4 regions of the Phyllobacterium sp. MT110 genome follow, and region 2 is predicted to be linked to each of the others. Evidence: riboswitches for the same ligand, from Rfam matches in the RefSeq annotation. Region 2 holds a riboswitch; each other region holds the start of a gene.
The links. Region 2 has a riboswitch for cobalamin ahead of AC1Q5O_RS16410 (ribonucleoside-diphosphate reductase subunit alpha). Riboswitches for the same ligand answer to the same signal wherever they lie in the genome.

Region 1 (5,750 bases), on a different contig from region 2:
GATCAGCCGTTCCGGCCCCTGTCCCTGCACGCGCCGCACCAGCATCAGCACGACGATGGCCGCCAGCATGCCGCCGCTGAAGGCGGCAATCGGCAGGGTCCAGATGCCGAAGCGGTCGCCGATGACCGTGATCACCGAGACTGCTCCCGCCGCCGCACCATTGGAAAGGCCGAACAGGAACGGATCGGCGAGATCGTTGCGGGTGACGGTCTGCAGCAGGGCGCCGATGATGCCGAGCCCGGCCCCAACGCAGATGGCAAGGATGACCCGCGGCAGGCGCAGGTCGACGATGATCTTGCCGACCGGACCATTGACGGCGGTATCGGAGAGGCCGGCGGCATGGGCGAGGGCGTGCAGGACATCACCGAGCGGAATGACCGTTGCCCCATAGGCAATCGACACGAGGGCGAGGGCCAGAATGGCCATCACCCCCGTCATGAGGGTCAGATGCTGACGGAAAGGCAGATGCACTCAGAATGCTTCCGGATGCATGGCCTTGGCCATCTTGGCGATGGCCTCGATATTGGCCGGTCCGGGCGTCAGTTCCGCATAGCGCAGGGCGACGAAGCGGTTGTTCTTGACGGCGTCGGTTTCCTTCATTGCCGGATGCGATTTGAGGAAGTCGAGCAGCTTCTGGTAGCCCGCATCATCCTGATAATCGAGGAGGACGAGGAATTCCGGATTGCGCGTCGCCACGGTTTCCCACGAGGTGGTGCCCCAGCTGGTGTCGAGATCGGCCATGATGTTGGTGCCGCCGGCTTCGCTGATCATTGCCGTCGGAATGGCGAATTTGCCCGCTGTAAACGGCTTGTCCTCGCCGGAATCGTAGAGGAAGACGCGGGTGCCGCTCTTGTCGCCGATCTTTGTCTTGATCGCCGCGAGTTCTGTCTTCCAGCCGCTGACCAGTGTGTTGGCTTCCTCTTCCCTATCGAAAATCTTGCCGAGCTTTTCCATGTCGCCATAAAGCAGGTCCATGGTGGCGGCGGGCCGGGACTTGTCGAGATGGATGCAGCTTTCGGTCAGTTCAAGTGTCTTGATGCCGTGCGGCGCCAACGTGTCGGGGGTGACTTCGCCACCCGGCTTCATGCCGTAATTCCAGCCGGCGAAGAAGAAATCCGGTTCCGCCGCAATGAGATTTTCAAGGGTGGGATATTTCGGCGCAAGCTCGGGAATGGTGCCCAGCTGCTTCTTGAAGGCGTTGTCCAGCTTGTACCAGCCGGTAATGCCCGAAACCCCGACCATCGAGGATTGCAGGTGCAGGGCGAAGGCCATTTCGCTCATGTTGATGTCTTGGATGACCGCACGCTTGGGTGCGGCCTCGAAGGTTACGGGCTTGCCGCAACTGTCGACCGTCACGGGAAACGCCCATGCGGGGGCGGACAGCGCCGACAAGGCGAGGGCGAGCAGCATTCTTTTCATCAAATTCTCCGTAGCTGAGCAGTTTGTTTTGTGGTTGGTCCGGGTGCTTCGAACACCATGAGGTCGCGATCCTGCGACGGATGGCGCAGGCGCAGGACATCGAGATCGAAGACATCGCTGACGATGCGCGGCGTCAGCGTTTCGTCGGGCGTGCCGGCGGCGACAAGCTGGGCGGCATGCATGACGGCGACGTGGGTTGCAAACGGCGCCACCAGCGGCAGGTCGTGCAGCACCGCTATAACAGTCACATCGAGACCGGCGACGAGCGCCAGCAGTTCGCTGCGCGCCTTCGGGTCGAGGTGATTGGTGGGTTCGTCGAGAAACAGGATGTCCGGCTGCTGGGCGATGGCGCGCGCCAGCTGCACGCGCTGCCTTTCGCCGCCGGAGAGCGAGCCGATGGGACGGCGCGAAAACGCGGCGATCCCGGCGCGGAGCAGGGCTTCCGTCACGATATCCCGGTCCTTCGCCTTGGTCAGGGTGCCGGTGTGCGGAATGCGGCCAAGGGAGACATAATCGTCCACCAGCAATTGCGGGTCCGGCATGTCGGTCTGGCCGACGAAGGCAAATCTCCTGGCCCGTTCCTTCGGCGGCAGCCGGTCTATTGCCGCGCCGTCGAGATGGATGCTGCCGGAGGAGGGGCGCTGCAGCCCGGCCAGCATGCGCAAAAGCGTGGATTTCCCGGCGCCGTTCGGCCCGATAATGGCAAGTCGCGCGCCGCGCGCGATGTCGAGCGATACCTCATCCACCAGCGTCTGGCCGGCGGTGCGGAACGTCACCTCGTCGGCACGCAGGGCGACGTGGTTCATGGGCGGATATCCGTGACTGCAGGCAAGGCACATGGTGTCAAATCCCAACCGGTAAACGTCGTGTTATCGCGGACGCTCCGTTCTCGTATAGTAACGTTATAACATTGGTCAATACCCGGTGTGTCATAGGTGCGCCGGAATGCGTGCGAGTGTCTTGTCCCAAAGGCCTTGCGGGCGCTGTGATGCTTTGGACCAGCCATCGGCGAGCGCGTGATACATCCGGGCGAAGTCCAGAAGATCGGCAAAGTCCGTGGCGGGATCGATATCGCCGAAGAGATATTGCGCCTTGCCGGGCGCCCGGAACGCCACGGTGCAGGGTCGTTCGCAGCCCGCCATGCAGCCAACACCGCGCACCTCATAGCCGAGCTGGCCATCGAGTTCCGCCCACAGCCTGTGGGCAAGGGTCTGTCCCGGTCGTGACAGTCCGTCAGCCGCCTTGCACTGGGTGCAGGCGATAATCTGGTGGTCGGGTCTTGGCGTGGTCATGCCGGTGCCTTGCCTTGTGGACAAAGGTTAGGGGAACGCGGCCAATGCACCATCGCGACAATGCGGGAGAGGACATCGCATCGCTCCCGGCACACCCCGTCCGGTTCGAATTGTAGATGAGATGGCAGGTCTCCTGGCTCGCGGGTCTCAGCTTCGCCTTGCCTTCCCGACCTTCCGGTCAGTGGCATGTCAGGCATCGCTCACCGCTTACAGTTGCGGGGGCAGCCACGGTCTCGGTCCCTTTTGGGTACGCCTCACCGTGTTCCCTTTTCATCTCCCGCGTTGTCGTGCGGAAGAAACCATCGGCGCGAATGCTATGCGGCCAGCCGCGCAGTTGCAAGCACGTTTATGCGGCAATTTTTACAGCTGCCAAAATTTTTGGCAAATGAAAGATTTCAATTGGCCGGTAACGCGCTAGAGTGCTGGGAGCATTTGTGGAACCGCAGTTTTTTGAATCAGACTTTTGAGGCGATATGGCAATTCACGCAGCAGTCTATCATCTGACACATTACCGGTATGACCGGCCCATCATGCTCGGGCCGCAGATCATCCGGCTCCAGCCGGCACCCCATTCCCGGACAAAAGTTCTCAGCCATTCCCTGAAAGTCAGTCCGGCCAATCATTTCGTCAACCTGCAGCAGGACCCCTACGGCAATTTCCTCGCCCGCTTCGTCTTTCCCGAACCGGTGACGGAGCTGAAGATCGAGGTCGATCTCGTCGCTGATATGACCGTCTATAATCCATTCGATTTCTTCGTCGAACCGGTCGCCGAGACCTGGCCGTTCAGCTATCCCGAAGAGATCAGCGACGACCTGTCGATCTATATGAAACCGCAACCGGCAGGACCGCTGGTTTCGGCTTTCCTTGCAACCATCGATCGCAGCCCGACGAACACGGTGAATTTCGTCGTTGATCTCAACGCACGTATCCAGCGCGAGATCGGCTATGTCATCCGCATGGAAACCGGGGTTCAGGAGCCGGACGCCACCTTGAACCTGCGCTCGGGATCGTGCCGGGATTCAAGCTGGCTGCTGGTGCAGGTGTTGCGCAATCTCGGTTTTGCCGCGCGGTTCGTCTCCGGCTATCTCATCCAGCTGAAGCCTGATCTTGTCGCCATCGATGGTCCCGCCGGCACCGACAAGGATTTCACCGACCTGCATGCCTGGTGCGAAGTCTATCTGCCGGGGGCGGGCTGGATCGGCCTCGACCCCACCTCCGGGCTTCTGACCGGCGAAAGCCACGTACCGCTTGCCGCTACGCCGCATTACCGCAACGCCGCACCGATTTCCGGCATGGCGGAATTCGCCAATGTGGAATTCGGTTTCGACATGCGCGTGACACGCGTATCCGAGCACCCGCGCATCACCAGGCCGTTTTCCGACGAATCCTGGAATGCGCTCGATGCGCTCGGCGAAAAGGTGGACGCGATCCTGAACGAGAGGGATGTACGCCTGACCATGGGCGGCGAGCCCACATTCGTGTCCATCGACGATTTCGAATCGGGCGAATGGAACACCGATGCGGTCGGGCCGACCAAGCGCGAAAAGGCCGACAGGCTGATCCGGCGGCTGCGCGAGCGTTTTGCGCCGGGTGGTTTTCTGCATTACGGGCAGGGCAAGTGGTATCCGGGCGAGAGCCTGCCGCGCTGGACGTTCTCGCTTTACTGGCGCAAGGACGGCAAGCCGATCTGGGTCAATCCCGACCTGATCGCGCCGGAGAACGGCAAGGCTGACGTCAAGCCGGAAGATGCCGGAAAACTCCTCGTCGCGTTGGCGCAGGAGCTTGGCGTTGAAGAAGAGATGGTGGCGCCCGCCTATGAAGATCCGGCGGAATGGATCATCAAGGAGGGCAACCTTCCCGACAATGTCGATCCGTCCAACTCCAGGCTCAAGGATCCGGAAGAGCGCAGCCGCATCGCCCGGGTTTTCGAGCGGGGCCTGACCGACCCAAGCGGTTTTGTCCTGCCGGTGCAGCGCTGGAACAGCCAGGCCTCCGGCCCGCGCTGGCGCAGCGAAAAATGGAAGACGCGGCGCGGCAAGTTGTTCCTGGTGCCGGGCGATTCGCCCGTCGGATACCGGCTGCCGCTCGGCGCCCTGCCGCATGTTCCGGCCTCGGAATATCCCTATATCGTGCCGGTCGATCCGTCGGTGGATCGCGGGGCGCTGCCGGACCCGGCACCGCAGGCGCGTGAGAACATCCTGGCGGTTGCCTCTTTCACTGCTGATGAAGGCAACCAGCAGGAGCGGGTCGAGCAGGAACTGGGGGAAATCGGCGGGGCCGTGCGCACCGCCATATCGGTCGAGCCGCGCGACGGGCGTCTCAGCGTGTTCATGCCGCCGGTGGAGGCGCTCGAGGACTATCTGGAACTGGTTGCGGCGGCGGAAGCTGCCGCCCACAAGCTCGGGCTGCCGGTCCATATCGAAGGTTACAGCCCGCCGCAGGATCACCGCATCAACGTCATCCGCGTTGCACCCGATCCCGGCGTGATCGAGGTGAATATCCATCCGGCGGCCAACTGGCGCGACTGCGTGGCAACGACAACGGCAATCTACGAGGAGGCCCGCCAGACGCGGCTCGGTGCCGACAAGTTCATGATCGATGGCCGCCATACCGGTACCGGCGGCGGCAACCATGTGGTGGTCGGCGGCGAAACACCGGCCAACAGCCCGTTCCTGCGCCGTCCTGATCTGCTCAAAAGCCTTGTCCTGCACTGGCAGCGCCATCCATCGCTGTCCTACCTGTTCTCCGGCCTGTTCATCGGGCCGACCAGCCAGGCACCGCGCATCGACGAGGCGCGGCATGACAGTCTCTACGAGCTGGAGATTGCCCTCTCGCAGGTGCCCCGGCCGGGCGAGGGCACGCCGCCTTTGCCCTGGCTGGTCGACCGGCTGTTCCGCAATCTGCTGGTGGATGTCACCGGCAACACGCACCGTTCGGAAATCTGCATCGACAAGCTGTTTTCCCCCGATGGTCCGACCGGCAGGCTCGGGCTGGTCGAGTTCCGCGGTTTCGAGATGCCGCCCAATGCGCGCATGAGCC
Region 2 (5,750 bases):
CGGCCTTGGCTTCACAGGCCTCGTAGGCGGATTTGAATGCCGCGCCATAGAGGTCGTGCAAATCCGGCATCTCGTCGGGTGAGAACAGGGTCCATGACTCGTCCGCCTCGACGCGGCTCATGAACAGGTCAGGCACCCAGTTGGCGGTGTTCATGTCGTGGGTGCGGCGGCGGTCGTCACCGGTATTCTTGCGCAGATCGAGGAACTCCTCGATGTCGACATGCCAGGTTTCGAGATAGGCGCAGACCGCGCCCTTGCGCTTGCCGCCCTGATTGACCGCGATGGCCGTATCGTTGGCCACTTTCAGGAACGGTACAACGCCTTGGCTTTCGCCGTTGGTTCCCTTGATATGGGCTCCAAGGCCACGCACTGGCGTCCAGTCATTGCCGAGGCCACCGGAATATTTTGCCAGGAGCGCATTGTCCTTCACCGCCTTGAAGATGCCATCGAGATCGTCGGCGACGGTGGTCAGGAAGCAGGAGGAAAGCTGCGGGCGCAGCGTGCCCGAATTGAACAAGGTCGGGGTGGAAGCCATGAAGTCGAACGACGACAGCAGGTCGTAGAATTCGATGGCGCGCGCTTCCCGGTCGATCTCACGGGTGGCGAGGCCCATGGCAACGCGCATCAGGAAGGCCTGTGGCAGTTCGAACCGGATACCACGTGTCTGCTGGAGATAACGATCATACAATGTCTGCAGGCCAAGATACTGGAACTGCAGGTCGCGTTCCGGCTTCAGGGCTGCTGATATTTTCCGCAGGTCGAAGCGGGCGAGTTCCGGATCGAGCAGTTCGGCTTCAATGCCGGCCTTCACATAGGCGGGGAAATAATCGGCATAGCGTTCTGCCATTTCATGCTGGGTCGCCTGTTCGGGCCTGCCGAAGACAAAGCTCAAGGCTTCGCGGCGCAGCTTGTCGAGAAGCAGCCGGGCAGTGACAAATGAGTAGTTCGGTTCGGTTTCAACGAGTGTGCGTGCCGCCAGAATGGGTGCAAGCGATAGTTCGTCGAGGGTGATACCGTCATAGAGATTGCGCTGGGTTTCGCTCAGGATCGGCGCGGCGCTGACCCCCTCAAGTCCTTCGCAGGCTTCATCGATGATGCGGGCGAGGCGCGCCGCATCGAGCGGTGCCCTGGTCCCATCAGGCAGGGTGACGTTGAGGGACGGGCCGGTTGCGGCCACGGGTTCCACCAGTTTTGCGCGTTCTCTCGCGCGTTCTTCCCGGTAGAGCACGTAAGCACGCGCAACCTTGTGGTTTTCGCTGCGCATGAGGGCAAGTTCGACCTGATCCTGCACATCCTCGATGTGGAACAGACGTCCTTCGCTGCTGCGGCGCTTCAATGTTGTCACGATGTCGGCGGTCAAGCCTTCGACGACATCGTGCACACGGCGCGAACCGGCAGCGACGTTGCCTTCGACGGCGAGGAAGGCTTTGGTGAGAGCAACGGTGATTTTCAGCGGGTCGAAGGGTGTGACCGAGCCATTGCGGCGAATGACGCGATAGCCGGGCTCGCTGGATAATGGCAGCAATTCGGCGGGACGAACCGGCGACTGACCGTCGACGCGGGTGGTTTGAAGAGAAAGAGACATGTGCTTATACCCCAAATGTTGGGGGCAAAGGTCGAGCGCACGCGTGCAAGAATCCGATCAGCTTGCGGCCGACCATTGCAAGCGACACACCGGGACACCCCGCCCGTGGACGTTCATCATGTCATGGCAGGTCTCCTGGCTCACAGGTCGGCGCTGGTGTCGGCCTTCCCGAAGCGCGGCTCCAGTGGCATTGTCGACAACAACTCGCTGTTTACAGTTGCGGGGGCAGCGCCGGCCTCAATGTCCAGGACATTTCACCGGCTTCCCTCTTAGCTCCCGGTCTTGCGACTCGGGGAGAACCATAACATCTATATTTAGTATCAAATCGCCATTTTTAGTCAATAGGTGGATGGTGGCATCTTCGCGTGCTCAGAGCACTGCGGATTGCGGCAAGACGAACGGCACGGATTTTCCGGGCAGACCGCCTACCTTGAGCGCACATTCATAGACGCGCAGGATGCGGTCATCCGTCAAGACCTCCGTGGGGGTGCCCACAGAATCGGCCCTCCCCCTGTGCATGACCACGACCCTGTCGGCAAACATGGAGGTGAGGTTGAGGTCATGCAGGATAGCGATGACCCCGCCACCGCGATCGGCAAAGTCGCGGGCAATCTGCATGATGATCAGCTGATGTTTGATATCGAGGCTCGACACCGGCTCATCGAGAAACAGAAAGCGCGGCTGGCCGTCGAGCACCGGCTGCCAGACCTGGCAGAGGACGCGCGCCAGTTGCACCCGCTGCTGCTCGCCGCCGGAGAGTTCCTGATAGAACCGCCCGCCGAAACCCGCGAGGTCAACGCGCTCAAGCGCTTCATCGGGCAGTGTGTCGACGTTGTGGCGCGAAGCACCGGAGCGGCCGCTGGTCATGCCCAGCTTGACGATCTCACGCACGGTAAACGGAAAGGACAGCGAGGTGGATTGCGGCAGGATCGCCCGCATGGTTGCCATCTGCCAGAGCTTCAGCCGGTCGATCGGCGTGCCGTTGATGCTGATGACGCCCTCATGTGGCAGATCACCGGAGAGTGCGCGCATCAGGGTCGTTTTACCTGACCCGTTGGGTCCGACGATAACTGTGAATGCGCCGGCCTGCGCATCAAAGGATACGTCCTCGACAATTCTGTTTCGGCCGAGGGATACGGAGACATTGGAAACACGGATCATGGTCAGAGGTCCAGAATGCCGCGGCGGCGCAGCAATATCCACAGGAAGAACGGTGCGCCGACGGCCGCCGTGACGATGCCGATCGGCAGTTCGGACGGTGCAACGATGGTGCGGCTGACCGCATCGGCAATCAGCAGCAGGCTGGCGCCAAGGAGGGCGGCGGCAGGCAGGAGATAGCGATGATCGGGGCCGATCACGAGGCGCAGCAGATGCGGAACGACGACGCCGACAAAACCGATGCCGCCGCTGACCGCAACCGATGCGCCGGTGGCGGCAGCGACGGTGACAATGGCGATGCGTTTGAACCGCTGTACCGGGATGCCGAGATGGCTGGCCGATGCTTCCCCGAGGGCGAGCCCGTTGAGGCCGCGGGCGAGGAACGGTGAAATGACGAGGGCGAGCGCAATGAGCGGGCCTGATGCGGCGATCTTGACCCAATTGGCTCCCGCCAGCGATCCCAGCCCCCAGAATGTCAGATCGCGCAACTGTTTGTCGTCGGTGACATAGACCAGGACACCGATATAGGCGGCGGCCATGGCGCCGAGCGCAATACCGGCGAGCAGCATGGTGGCGATGGATGTCTGCCCGCGCCGTGTCGCGACGTGGTAGAGGACGAGCGTGAAGATGAGGGCGCCGAAGAAAGCGGCGAGCGGCAAGGCATAGAGACTGAACAGGGCGATCACCGGGGCGAGGAAGGTTCCGCCGAGAACGATGATGCTGACCGCGCCAAGCCCGGCGCCCGCCGAGACGCCGACGATGCCGGGGTCGGCCAGCGGATTGCGGAACAATCCCTGCATGACTGCACCCGATACGGCAAGGGACGCGCCGATCAGCGCCCCGAGAATGACGCGCGGCAGGCGGATATCGTAAATGATGATGCGGTCGCGGACGGAGAGCGCATTGTCTGTGGTATCGGATCCGGCAATCAGGGACTTCACGACGGAGAGGACCGATGCATCGGATGCACCAAAGGCAAGGCTGAAAAGGACTGTGGCAACGAGCGCCACGCACAGGCAGGCAATGACCATGCGCGCAAACGCCGACCGGTCACCATCCGGGCGCAGTCTGCTGCCGCCCTGTGCGGAAGCAAGGACGGCAGGTTTTCTCAAGACGGTCTCACTCATTTGCCGAGTTCGTTGCCGTAAATGGCTTCTGCCAGCTCGTGAATTGCCTTGGGCGCACGCGGCCCGAAGCCCAGCAGATACTGACCACTCATGCGGATGATCTTCTTGTCCTTGCCGGCGGGCGTTGCGGCAATCGCCGCATTGGCAAGAAGGTCGGCATTGTCGGACGCATGGTCACCACCGCGGTCCATGACCAGAATGACGTCGGGTTTGGCCGTGATGATTGCTTCGTCCGTCAATGGCTTGTATCCGGGGTATTCCGTGATCGCATTGTCGGCACCGGCCAGTGCAATGATCCCATTGGCTGCCGTTTTGGTGCCGGAGGCCATGATCTTGCCGCCCTGCGCGCTGAGGACAAACAGGATCCGCTTGCGGTTCTTGATGTTTTTCGTTGCATCTTCAGCCGCCTGCAAATCCTTCTCGACCTGCGATGCCAGCTTTTCGGCTTTCTCATCAACACCGAGGGCTGTGCCCACCACGCGTATTTTCGCCGCGATACTCTTTCCGGTGTAATCTTCCGGCACAAAAACGAAGGGCACGCTGGCCTTCTTCAGGACATCGATGGTTTCCTTCGGGCCGCTGCCTTCCACGGCAATGATGGCTGTCGGGTTGATGGACAGAACCCCTTCGGGGGACAGCGCGCGCATGTAGCCGACATCGGGCAGCTTCTGCGCCGCTTGCGGGTAGGTACTCGTCTGGTCACGACCGACGAGGTGCTGCTCCTCTTCGAGCGCATAGACGATCTCCGTGATGGAGTCGCCGATGGATACCACCCGGCTGGCATCGGGAAGACGCCCGGTGACTTCTTCTGCAGAAGCCATGGCTTGTGCGAAAAGCAATGCCATCAGCCCGGCGAGCGAAGCGGTGAGATGTAGCCTTGCCGGCTTGCTCTGGCGTTTAGCGAACATGGTCATTTCCTTACGCGGCCGAACGCAGGATGCGCGGCAGGTTTTCGACAAGCTGGCGCCAATCTTCCCGTTCGCCCGAGCCTTCATGACGCTTGCCAAAGAACTGAATGATCATTTCCCCTTCGGCGCCGTAGGCTTCGAGCGATGTCACATGACCGTCCTTGGTCGGTTTGCGCACAGCCCACAACTCGGCAATGTGGTCGAGGCGCAGATGCATATGAAAGGTTTCATCGAGGATATTGAGCCAAGGCCCCATCGCCTTGATGTTCGCAATCGGGCCCGAATGAATCTGGATGCAGCCACGATTGCCGACAAAGCACATGATCGGTATCTGCTCCTGCGCCGCATGCTGCATCATGGCGCTCAAGGCGTCGCGATCCAGTGCCCAGGCATAGTCCTGCCCGATTACCTGCACCGCCTGATGGCGCGTCATCTTCAGTGAACGCAGAATGCCGAAGAACTCATGCACATCCTTCATCTGGGTCCAGCGGTCCCGCAGGCCATCCGCATCGAGTTCATGAATTTCCGCAGTCTTCTCCTCGGGCTTCGGCAAGGCAGTCAGTTCGATACTCTGCGACTGGTCGTCGAGGCGCAGCTTGGCGACAAGTGCGTGGTAGGCGTCGAGATCCGAAGCGGGGCGCAGATGGATTTTGTGGATTGCCTCACCGGCGGCATCGAAGAACTGGAGACTGCGGCGGATGAATTCGCCGTCCTGCTTTTCCACTGCAAAGCCGTGCGCCCAGCTGTCGGGAAACAGCCGCAGATCGATCTGCTCGCCCAGCAGCATGGAGGCGTTCTTGCCGACGATGGGCTTGTCGTAGACGCCGATCTTTTCGTGCACGGCGCTTTCGTTGCGCGTCAGCGCCATCACCTCGCCGAGGGTCTGTATCTCGGTCAGGAAGGTCTCGATGCGCGGGGTGATGCGAATGACATTGAGGCCGCAAAAGGCTGCAACCAGATCAGCCTCGGTGA
Region 3 (5,750 bases), on a different contig from region 2:
TCGAAGCGGCTGTTCGGCAAGGTGATCAACATCCACCATTCGTTCCTGCCGAGCTTCAAGGGGGCAAAGCCCTATCACCAGGCGTTCGAGCGCGGCGTGAAGCTGATCGGCGCGACGGCGCATTATGTCACGCCCGACCTCGACGAGGGTCCGATCATCGAGCAGGAGACCGAGCGGGTCAGCCATGCCATGAGCGCCGAGGACTTTGTCGCCACCGGCCGCGATATCGAGAGCCGGGTGCTCGCCCGCGCCGTCAAGAAGCACCTCGAATCCCGCGTCATGCTCAATGGCCACAAGACCGTGGTGTTCTAAGCACAGGCATTTTTAAGGGTGCGTGGTGCGTGGTTCGACAAGCTCACCATGAGGGAGAGGGTTGGGCTGCAATGCTAATCACAAGGATTGCAGGAATGGCTCCCTGCAATCCTCACTCTCCCTCATGGTGAGCTTGTCGAACCACGCACGATCGCAATGCGAGCCTTCACCGCCAGTTATTGCCTGCACTTGAGAACGAAGAATACCTCAAAAAGGCGGCGCTCAGGCTTCGATCTCCACATTGCCGAGCGGCTTGGTGCAGCAGGCGAGGACAAATCCCTCGTCGATTTCCTCGTCGAGAATACCGCCATTGTGATCCATCTCGGACTTGCCCGAGAGTTTCATCACCTTGCACGTGCCGCACAGGCCGGATTCGCAGGCCGCCGCAATGCGGATACCGGCGCCGCGCGCCGCCTTGAGGATCGTATCCCCCGGCATGCACGGCACGTCCATGCCCGACATGGAAAAGGTGATCGTCGCCGACGCTTCCACGGCGTCGGTGGACATCACATCGAAGGCGGGCAGGACGGGTTCGGCGGCCGGACCGAAGCTTTCCTGATGATAATGCGCCATGTCGAAACCGCTGGCTTCGAGCATACCGCGCACATCGCGCATGAAACCTTCCGGACCGCAGCAGAAGATCGTCCTGTCCTTGAAATCCGGCGACAGCAGCGGCAGCTTGGGCGCTTCCAGCCGCCCGCGGATACCGGTCCACACCTGCCCCATCTCGTGTTCCTTGATCAGGAACGACAGTTTCAGGTTGGGCATGCAGTTTGTCAGATATTCCAGTTCCCGGCGGAAAATGATGTCGCTGGGCCGGCGGGCGCAGGTGACGAAGCTGATATCGCTCTGCGGGGCGCAATCATGCATCCAGCGGGTCATCGACATCATCGGCGTGATGCCGGACCCGGCCGAGATGAACAGGTACTTTTCCCCCGGATGCCTGCGCATGGAGAAATCGCCGAGCGGACCGAAGGCCTTCAGCCGCATGCCGGGGGTCAAATGATCCAGCATCCAGCGGGTGCCGATGCTGTTCTCCTGCGCCTTGACCGTCACGGCGATGGTGAAGGGCCGTGACGGGCTGGAGGAGAGCGTATAGGTGCGCAGGACGGCTTCGGGCTGCACCGGCAGCTCGAAGGTCATGAACTGGCCCGGCTCATAGCGGAACCAGTTCTGGTTGTCGGAACGGAATGTGAAGGTCTTCACATTCGGCGCTTCCTCGATGATCGACAGACACTCCAGCAGATGCAGCCGGTCATTCCATGGCTGCATCTGGTCGAGGTGCGGGTAAGACTGAGGAACGCCCATGTTCATTGTGTACCTATGCTACCTTGCTGAGCCGCGTATCGCCGCCGGAGAGACGCTCTTCCATGAACCTGCAGTACCATTCGAGGAATTGCAGCACGCCGCCTTCATGCTCGGGCGAATAGGGTCCGGGCTCGTAGGCGGGCGAGCGAATGCCGAAGGCGTTTTCCTCGACGATCCGGCGGTCCTGGTCATTGGTCTCGAGCCAGACATGCGTCAGTTCCTCGATGGTGTAATCCACGCCCTCGACCGCATCCTTGTGCACCAGCCATTTGGTGGTGACCTGCGTTTCATCCGGGCCGAGCGGCAGCACGCGGAAGGAAATGGCATGGTCGCCGAGGATATGGTTCCAGGTGGTCGGGTAATGGAACAGCAGCAGCGAGCCGATCTGCTTCTCGTTGACACTGTCGCTGAGCTGCCGGCCGACGGCGCGGCGCCCGCTCATCGTATAGCTTTCCGCATCGCGCAGCAGCGGCACACGGGTGGCGCGGTACTGGCCATCATCGGACATGCGGAAAATGCTGGGCAGGCCTGCCGCTTCGCAGCGCTGCCAATGCGCGGCAATTTCCGGATCGTCTGCGGCGCCCTGGACACCGCTCACACTCGGCGCTTCCGGGAAGGTCTTGCACAGCTCGGGATGATTGGCCACGCAGTGATAGCACTCGCGGTTGTTTTCCCAGACCAGCTTCCAGTTGCCCTTTTCGACGATGGTGCTCTGATAGGCGACCTTGGTTTCGGTGAGGTGGTGCGGCGCGAGATAGGGTTCGATCAATGCGCGCGTCGCGCTGAAATCGACAGGATTCTGCGCCAGGCAGATGAAGATGTAACCGCCGACGCTTTCGCACTGCACCGGCTTCAGACTGTGCTGGCTGGCGTCGAAATCATCGCCCATCTGGCGGGCGAACAGCAGGCGCCCGTCAAGCTCGTAGGTCCACTGGTGATAGGGGCAGACGAGCTTGGCCGACGTGCCGCGCTCGGCTGAGCAGACGCGCGAGCCGCGATGGCGGCAGGAATTGTGAAAAGCCCGGATCTGGCCCTGGCGGTCGCGCACGATGACCACGGGATAGTCGCCGACCTGCACCGTGAAGAAGTTGCCGGGCTTGGCGACTTCGCAATCATGGCCGATGAACAGCCAGTCGCGATAAAAGATGTTCTCCATATCCAGCCGGAAATAATCCGGATCGGAATAGAAAGACTGTTCAAGGCCGTAGCCGGGTTTCCGGTTTCTCAGGTTCCGGAGCAGTTCGTTGCGTATATCCATGTCGTGTCCTCGCCTCGATGTTGCGAAAGAACTGACTGGTGGTGACGGAGGAAGAACGCCTGCACGGCCAGCCACCGGCTGGTGCCCGCACAGAATCATGCTCCTTGATCGCCCACCGCGATCAGTCGGTTTTTGGTACCGAGGCTGGTTTCCGGGCTCTGGAGTTGCCGTATCGGCTGTCACGACGCCTTCCCGGGGTTGTGACCCAGTGGCTGTTATGCCGTGTTTCACTCCACTACCGTTGCGGGGGCAGCGCCGGGTTTCCGACCGGCTTCCCAATTCTCCGCTTCCCTAGAAAAGCGGCACCTCAAGTGCCCCGATAAAAGCATCCGGCACCCAAAAAGAATAGGTGCGGAAACGACATCGCATTTACGTAAGACGACACGCCGGGCGCGTGTACACTATGTCGCAGATTGGCGATCAAACGGCCTCCGGTTCAATCCAGAACCACCAGTTCCTCGAAATGATTCATATCGGCAAAACTGCAGAATGCGGGCGGATTCAACGCAATGACCGGCGATTCACGCCGGATGAATGCTAGGCAATCATCCAGAAGTTCCTGCCAGGCCCCGAGCCTTTCGTCCGGGAACCGCGCGATCGGATAGGCCAGCGTGATGTGGAAGACATAGGTGTCGTGATCAGGATGCCGGTAACCGAACGGCACGGCCAGTTCGTCGCGCCAGGCGCGCATGATGCGCTCGTCATATTCACTCGCACCGGCCACGGTCAGGCCTGCGGGCGTGACATCGATCACCTCGACGTTGAACGGCCCGCATCCCTCGAAATCCTGAAGGCGATCCACGTAAAGCCGCGTCATGTCGTCGATGCTTGTCTCCAGTGGAACATCATCCGGCCAATAGGACGGGCGGCGGCGATATTCGATAATGCCCTGAAACAGCGTCATGTGCAGGCTGGAGACGGGGGTAAAGGCCAGTTGGCCGGCATCGGGCATCGCCAGAATCCGGTCGCGCACGGCAATGACCGAGGCTTCCGACTCGGAGCCCTTCACCAGATGGCAGACCACCGTATTGCCGGGTTCCGGCTGAAAGACGCCCGCGCCGTTGTAGCGCCGGCCGAGATGCACCGGCGGTTCCGGGTGCAGGCTGGCGGCAAAGCGGGCGAGCGAAGGCTTGATCAGGTCGAGCATGGAAACCCCGTGACGAGAGAAGACGATGCAATCGCCATAGGACAGCTCTTTGTCAGACTGATGAAGCCCCGCCCCTTTTCCTATGGCCGGTGGAGATATTCCTCGATCGACGCCTGTTTCATTTCAATCGAGAAACCCGGCAGCGACGGCGGCATATAGGCGGCATCCCGGATGTTGCAGGGATCGACAAAATGTTCGTGCAGATGGTCGACATATTCGATCACCCGCCCCTCCTTCGTCCCCGACACGGCGATGTAGTCGATCATCGACAGATGCTGCACATATTCGCACAGGCCGACACCGCCCGCATGCGGCCAGACAGGCAGTTCATATTTGGCGGCGATCAGCAGCACGGCCAGCACTTCATTGAGGCCGCCCATCCGGCACGAATCGATCTGCACCACATCGATGGCGCCTTCGGCGATGAACTGCTTGAACATGATGCGGTTCTGGCACATCTCGCCGGTCGCGACCTTCACAGGCTTGATTGCCTGCCGGATCTTACGGTGGCCCGCCACGTCATCCGGGCTGGTCGGCTCCTCGATGAAGAACGGCTTGACGAAGGCAAGCTTGTTGACCCAGTCGATGGCCTCGCCCACTTCCCAGACCTGGTTCGCATCGATCATCAGGATACGGTCCGGCCCGATCACCTCGCGGGCAATGGTCAGGCGGCGGATATCGTCTTCAAGATCGCGGCCGACCTTCATCTTGATGTGGTTGAAACCGGCGTCGACCGCTTCCTGACAGAGGCGACGCAGCTTTTCATCGGAATAGCCAAGCCAGCCTGCCGAGGTGGTGTAGCAGGGATAGCCTTCCGCCTGCAGCGTGGCGATCCGCTCCTTCTTGCCGCTCTCCGCCTTGCGCAGGATGGCGAGTGCTTCCTCGCGCGTCAGCACGTCGGTCAGGTAGCGGAAGTCGACGATATCGACGATTTCTTCCGGCGTCATCTCGCCGACCAGCTGCCAGACCGGCTTGCCCGCCTCCTTGGCAAGCAAGTCCCAGACCGCATTGACCACCGCGCCCGTCGCCAGATGCATCGCACCCTTGTCGGGCCCGATCCAGCGCAACTGGCTGTCGCCGGTGATGAAGTGCCAGAAGCGGCCGGGATTTTCCTTCACCCAGTCCAGTTCCAGCCCAACGACGAGATGCTTCATCGCTTCAATCGCCAGGCAGCAGATTTCATTGCCGCGACCGATGGTGAAGGTCAGCCCATGGCCGGACAAAGCCGTGTTGTCCGTATCGAGGATGACATAGGCGGCGGAATAATCCGGGTCCGGGTTCATGGCGTCCGATCCATCCAGGCTCTGCGAGGTGGGAAAGCGGACGTCGAAGACGCGAAGATCGGTAATGCGGGTCACAATATGCCTCTTGAATAATGTTGCGGGTCAGCACGCGTTAGACGTCGGCGCGTGCCACCTGTTTCTGGGTGCCAAGGCCGTCAATGCCCAGCTCGATCACGTCACCTGCCTTAAGGTAGCGCGGTGGCTTCATGCCCATGCCGACGCCGGGCGGCGTCCCGGTCGAGATGATGTCGCCGGGATGCAGCGACATGAACTGGCTGAGATAGGAGACGAGGAAGGCAACGCCGTAGACCATGGTCCGGGTCGAGCCGTTCTGCATGGTCTCACCATTGACCTTCAGCCACATGCCGAGGTTCTGCGGGTCGGCCACTTCATCTTTCGTCACCAGCCAGGGGCCGGTCGGACCGAACGTGTCGCAGGATTT
Region 4 (5,750 bases), on a different contig from region 2:
CTGCCGTTCCTCGCCCGGGTTCCACGCGCGGTCGAAGTAATGCTCGATGCGCGTGCCGACGGCCTGCACCACCAGCCGCATCGGCTTGCCGGGAACATCGGCAAAGCCTTTCAGGCGCAGGATGTCATGATCGGCAATGACGGCCTTCAGCTTCTCGACAAAGTTTTTGGGTTCGGCCACCGGACCAAGCCCGACAACAAAGCTCTCGAACTCGTCATGGTCGTGTTCTTCGCCCGCTTCATGGTCCATTTCATGGTGCGACTTGCGGTTGGCAATGTCCTCTTCGGTGCCGACGCCGAGACCGAGCAGCAGTTCATTGCTGAGCTTGCCGAAGCTGGCCGATACCATGTTGAGCGAGCGCGACGAGCGGCTCTGCACATCGCCGCGCACGCCGTCGAGCTGCTTGTCGCTGATCAGGTCGCTCTTGTTCAGCACGATCAGGTCGGCGGCACGGATCTGGTCCTCGAACAGTTCTTCAAGCGGGCTGTCATGGTCGAGCGATTCGTCCTGGATGCGCTGGGCGTCGACCTTGTCGTGGTCATCGGCAAAGCGGCCCTCGGACACGGCGGAAGCATCGATCACGGTGACGACACCGTCAACCGTCACCTGCGTCTTGATCTCCGGCCAGTTGAAGGCAGCAACCAGCGGCTGCGGCAGCGCGAGGCCCGAGGTCTCGATGACGATATGATCCGGACGGTCGGGACGGTCGAGCAGCTTGGTCATGGTCGGGATGAAATCATCGGCCACGGTGCAGCAGATGCAGCCATTGTTCAGCTCGATTACATCCTCGTCCCGGCAGGCTTCGATGCCGCAGCCCTTCAGCAGGCCGCCATCGACACCGAGATCGCCGAACTCGTTGATGATGAGCGCGATGCGCTTGCCATTGGCATTTTCGAGCAGATTGCGGATCATCGTGGTTTTGCCCGAACCGAGAAAACCGGTGATGACCGTTGCTGGAATCTTCTGACCCTGCATATTCCTATCCCTTCATGGTGAGCGGCAGCCCGGCTGCCACGAAATAGACTGTTGCCGCGGCCTGCGCCACGGCCTGATGGAGACGTCCGGCATGGTCGCGAAAATCGCGCGCCATGCGGTTCTCCGGTACAATGCCGAGACCCACTTCGTTCGAAACCAGAACGATCGAGCCCGGAAGTTTCGGCAGCACTTGCACGAGCTGCCGTGTCTCGGCGGTGATATCGCGCTCGGCCATCATCAGATTGGTCAGCCAGAGCGTCAGGCAATCGACAAGGATCGCCTTGTCCGCGGCTGCAACCCCCTGCAGGGTGTCCACGAGATCGAGCGGCTCTTCGATGGTGTGCCAGGATGAACCGCGCTGCGCCTTGTGCAGGTCGATGCGGACTGACATTTCCTCATCCCAGGACCTGCCGGTTGCGAGATAAACGGGGTCAAGGCCGGAAGCCATGATCAGGCCTTCGGCAAAGCTGGACTTGCCCGAGCGGGCACCGCCGAGAATGAAGGTCACGCCGTGATTCAGCTGGGGCATCGCCGTCACTGCAATCGCGATGATCCGTCAGGTACGATCAAGCGGAATGCGGGCGGGGAAACGAGCGCGTATACAATGCGAGCAGCCATAACAACCTCCGTGCTGGGCCTGAAGGGACACGACCCTTCGGTTCTTGGGCAGGATTGCCCCGAGCGCTTCCTGGGAAACGCTCTATGACTGGCAGGTCTCCTGGCTCGCGGGTCACAGGATGAATGCCGCCTTCCCGGTTTCCCAGTGGCTGCCTTCTGCATATGCGTCAGGCTTTGCATTGATCCTCGCCGCTCTACAGTCGCGGGGTCGGCTGCGGTGGGGTCGCCCTTGAGGGTACAACCGTCGCATTCCCTTTTGATCCCTTGGCCTTTGGCCAATATGGGAACCAATCATGGCTGGGACGTTATTCACCCCCCACGGGAAATGTCAATGGAATCCGCGCGGTTTGCTCAGGGAGTAGTGGGTGGTTCGACAAGCTCACCATGAGGGAGGTGGAGGATTGCAGGGGATATGTTCTGCAATCTCCGCGATTAGCATTGCAGCCCACCCATCCCCTCATGGTGAGCTTGTCGAACCACGCACCGCAGCACATGCAAGCAGCGCATCCACATCCAGCACTGTTTCAAGCTCGGCGGCGATACTGTCCAGCGCGGCGTCCACCCCGGCCTTGTAGTCGAATGCTTCAGCGGCAATGCCCATCGTGCCCAGCAGCGCGGCGCGAAACCGGTCCGCCCCGAAAAGCCCGTGCAGATAGGTGCCGAAAACCTTGCCGTCCGCCGATATGGCGCCGTCGTTGACGCCATTGATGCGCACGGCCGGGCGCGAACAGTCCGGGCCGGTCGTCCGGCCCAGATGAATCTCGTAGCCATCAAGCGGCAGGTCGAACGGCAGCGACTGCGCCGCCACGTTGCGCACGGTCTTTTCCGGCTCCATCACCGTATCGATATCGAGATGCCCGAGCCCTGCCGTCTCCGTCACGCTGCCCTCGATGCCGTCGGGATCGCGTACGGTCCGGCCGAGCATCTGGAAACCGCCGCATATGCCGATGATATGGCCGCCGCGCCGCCGGTGCAGGTCGAGATCCCTGTCCCAGCCGTTCTCGCGGAAGCGCAGGAGGTCGCCGATGGTGGATTTGGACCCCGGAATGATGACCAGCCCCGCATCGGCAGGCAGCCGCTCTCCGCTGCGCACCATCACCACATCCACCTGCGGTTCGGCCATCAGCGGGTCGAGATCATCGAAATTGGCGATGCGGTCGAGCACCGGCACGGCGATCTTCAGCGCCCGGCCCTCGCCCTTCACCAGACGCTCCAGCACGACGGAATCCTCGGCCGGCAGCCGCGCCGCGTCCTTCAGCCATGGCACCACGCCGAAAGACGGCCAGCCGGTGAACTGCGTTATGGCTTTCAGGCCGTCATCGAACAGCGAGACGTCGCCGCGAAACTTGTTGATGATATAGCCGGCGATCATCTCGCGGTCTTCCCGCTGCAGGATCGCATGGGTGCCCACGAGCGAGGCGATCACCCCGCCGCGATCGATGTCGCCGACCAGAACGACAGGCACATTGGCGCGGATGGCAAAGCCCATATTGGCGATATCGCCCGCCCGCAGGTTGATTTCGGCAGGAGATCCCGCCCCCTCGACGATGACCAGATCGGCGCCCTCACGGACGATGTCCCACGACGCCATGACCGCGTCGAGCAGCTGCGCCTTGAATGTCTGGTAGTCGCGCCCCTTGGCCTGGCCCCAGACTTTGCCCTGCACGATGATCTGGCTGCCGGTCTCCGATTGCGGTTTCAAGAGCACCGGGTTCATATGTACCGAGGATGGTACGCCGCAGGCGACGGCCTGCAGCCACTGCGCCCGCCCGATCTCGCCGCCATCGTCGCTGACCGCCGCATTGTTCGACATGTTCTGCGGTTTGAACGGCCGAACCGTCAATCCGCGGTTGCGCGCAAGCCGGCAAAGTCCGGCCACCAGGACGGATTTACCAACATCTGACCCTGTTCCCTGCAACATGATTGCGTGCGTCATGGGCTTTGAGTAGCGGATATGTCTTTCTCTTCCTAGCCCCCGGCAAAACCTATCTGAATCGTTGCGCGGCCCCGCGCTTGCGATAGAGTGGAAATCAAGAGGAATACAGGGAGGTTATCATGGATGCGGTCGTTGATACGGCGTCCGGCCAGTTCGAACTCAATGAGGATCAGCTGGCGATTCAGGACATGGCGCGCGCCTTCGCGGCGGACCGCGTGGCGCCGAACGCGCTGGCCTGGGACCGGGACAAGCATTTTCCCGCCGATGTGATTCGCGAGACCGGCCCGCTCGGCATGGGCGGCATCTACACCAAGGAAGAATTCGGCGGTTCGGGATTGAAACGCCTTGATGCGGTGCTGATCTTCGAAGCCCTGTCTGCCGCCTGCCCGGCCTTCTCCGCCTTCATCTCGATCCACAACATGGCGACATGGATGATCGATCTTTACGGCAATGACGAACAGCGCCAGCGCTTCGTGCCGCAGCTGACCTCGATGGAATGGCTGGCGAGCTATTGCCTGACCGAGCCCAATTCCGGCTCGGATGCCGCAGCGCTCAAGACCCGCGCGGTGCGGGACGGCGACCACTATGTCCTCAACGGCGCCAAGCAGTTCATATCAGGTGCCGGCGATACCGACCTTTACGTCACCATGGTGCGTACCGGCGAGGATGGCCCCAAGGGCATTTCGACCCTGATCATCCCGAAGGATGCGCCCGGCCTGTCCTTCGGTGCCAATGAACACAAGATGGGCTGGAATGCCCAGTCCACCCGGCAGGTGATTTTCGACAATTGCCGCGTTCCCGTGGAAAACCGCCTCGGGGCGGAAGGCGATGGCTTCAAGATCGCCATGGGCGGGCTCGATGGCGGACGCCTCAACATTGCCGCCTGCTCGCTCGGCGGTGCCCAATCCGCCCTCGACAAGGCGGTCGGCTATGCGTCCGAGCGCAAGGCGTTCGGCAAGGCGATCAACCAGTTCCAGGCGCTGCAGTTCAAGCTGGCGGATATGGAAACGGAACTGTCTGCCGCCCGCGTCCTGCTTTACACCGCCGCGTCAAAACTCGACCGCAAGGCGCATGATGCGTCGAAATGGTCGGCCATGGCCAAGCGCTTCGTCACCGATACCGGCTTCAACGTCGCCAATGATGCGTTGCAGATTCATGGCGGCTACGGCTACCTGCACGATTACGGCGTGGAAAAGCTGGTGCGCGACCTGCGCGTCCACCAGATTCTGGAAGGCACCAATGAAATCATGCGGGTGATCATTTCCCGCTCGATGATGGGCCGCTGAACCACACCGCATCCGACACACAAGAACACTATCAGGGAGAATGCTGCGATGACGACAGTCGCTTTTATCGGTCTTGGCCATATGGGCAACCCCATGGCCGCCAATCTGGTCAAGGCAGGCCATACGGTGCTGGGTTTTGATCTCCTGCCGGACAATCTGGCAACCGCCAAAGCCAATGGTGTGAGCATCGCGGCAAGCGCGCTTGCCGCCGTTGCGGATGCCGATGTCGTCATCACCATGCTGCCCGCGGGCAAGCACGTCCTGTCCGTCTATGCGGAGATTGCCGGAAAAGCCAAACCGGGTGCATTGCTCATCGATTCCTCGACCATCGATGTGGATTCCGCCCGCAAGGCGCATGAGACCGCCAAGGCCCATGGCCTGCTCTCGGTCGACGCTCCGGTCTCCGGCGGCATCGGCGGTGCGGCGGCGGGAACCCTGACCTTCATGGTGGGCGGCGCCGGCGACGCCTTTGCTGTCGCCGAGCCAATCCTGAAACCCATGGCCGGCCGCATCGTCCATTGCGGCGAGCCCGGCGCCGGTCAGGCCGCCAAGATCTGCAACAACATGATCCTTGGCATTTCCATGATCGGCGTCAGCGAAGCCTTCACGCTGGCTGAAAAACTGGGGCTGTCGCATCAGGCGCTGTTCGACGTCGCCTCGACCTCGTCGGGCCAGTGCTGGTCGCTGACCACCTATTGCCCGGTCCCCGGCCCCGTGCCGACATCCCCGGCCAACAACAGCTACAAGCCGGGCTTTGCCGCCGCCCTGATGCTGAAGGATCTGAAGCTGTCACAGGAAGCCGCCAAAAGTGTCGGTGCCGCGACACCGCTCGGCCAGCACGCGGAAGAAATCTATGCGGCCTTCGGCGCCGCCGGGAACGAAGGTTCTGACTTCTCCGGCATCATCAATTATCTGCGCGAGGCCACGCGTGAAGG

Region 1: it holds a riboswitch for cobalamin, as region 2 does, so the genes downstream of both, AC1Q5O_RS01545 (DUF1636 family protein) here and AC1Q5O_RS16410 (ribonucleoside-diphosphate reductase subunit alpha) in region 2, are expected to answer to the same signal.
Region 3: it holds a riboswitch for cobalamin, as region 2 does, so the genes downstream of both, AC1Q5O_RS10990 (aromatic ring-hydroxylating oxygenase subunit alpha) here and AC1Q5O_RS16410 (ribonucleoside-diphosphate reductase subunit alpha) in region 2, are expected to answer to the same signal.
Region 4: it holds a riboswitch for cobalamin, as region 2 does, so the genes downstream of both, cobU (bifunctional adenosylcobinamide kinase/adenosylcobinamide-phosphate guanylyltransferase) here and AC1Q5O_RS16410 (ribonucleoside-diphosphate reductase subunit alpha) in region 2, are expected to answer to the same signal.

The regions. Positions count from the first base shown of each region.
Region 1 is NZ_JBXAFE010000001.1:315,254-321,003, forward strand. Features, by position in the region: gene AC1Q5O_RS01530 (FecCD family ABC transporter permease) at 1-438, opposite strand, end outside; gene AC1Q5O_RS01535 (ABC transporter substrate-binding protein) at 472-1,419, opposite strand; gene AC1Q5O_RS01540 (ABC transporter ATP-binding protein) at 1,419-2,225, opposite strand; gene AC1Q5O_RS01545 (DUF1636 family protein) at 2,349-2,711, opposite strand; cobalamin riboswitch at 2,818-3,030, opposite strand; gene AC1Q5O_RS01550 (transglutaminase family protein) at 3,185-5,750, shown strand, end outside.
Region 2 is NZ_JBXAFE010000003.1:267,320-273,069, forward strand. Features, by position in the region: gene AC1Q5O_RS16410 (ribonucleoside-diphosphate reductase subunit alpha) at 1-1,585, opposite strand, end outside; cobalamin riboswitch at 1,694-1,904, opposite strand; gene AC1Q5O_RS16415 (heme ABC transporter ATP-binding protein) at 1,955-2,746, opposite strand; gene AC1Q5O_RS16420 (FecCD family ABC transporter permease) at 2,749-3,870, opposite strand; gene AC1Q5O_RS16425 (heme/hemin ABC transporter substrate-binding protein) at 3,867-4,778, opposite strand; gene AC1Q5O_RS16430 (hemin-degrading factor) at 4,789-5,750, opposite strand, start outside.
Region 3 is NZ_JBXAFE010000001.1:2,176,974-2,182,723, forward strand. Features, by position in the region: gene purU (formyltetrahydrofolate deformylase) at 1-312, shown strand, start outside; gene AC1Q5O_RS10985 (FAD-binding oxidoreductase) at 535-1,626, opposite strand; gene AC1Q5O_RS10990 (aromatic ring-hydroxylating oxygenase subunit alpha) at 1,634-2,878, opposite strand; cobalamin riboswitch at 3,004-3,203, opposite strand; gene AC1Q5O_RS10995 (DUF1868 domain-containing protein) at 3,315-4,025, opposite strand; gene AC1Q5O_RS11000 (L-fuconate dehydratase) at 4,106-5,383, opposite strand; gene AC1Q5O_RS11005 (fumarylacetoacetate hydrolase family protein) at 5,421-5,750, opposite strand, start outside.
Region 4 is NZ_JBXAFE010000001.1:1,716,750-1,722,499, forward strand. Features, by position in the region: gene cobW (cobalamin biosynthesis protein CobW) at 1-975, opposite strand, end outside; gene cobU (bifunctional adenosylcobinamide kinase/adenosylcobinamide-phosphate guanylyltransferase) at 980-1,504, opposite strand; cobalamin riboswitch at 1,667-1,900, opposite strand; gene AC1Q5O_RS08865 (cobyric acid synthase) at 2,051-3,529, opposite strand; gene AC1Q5O_RS08870 (isobutyryl-CoA dehydrogenase) at 3,649-4,815, shown strand; gene mmsB (3-hydroxyisobutyrate dehydrogenase) at 4,864-5,750, shown strand, end outside.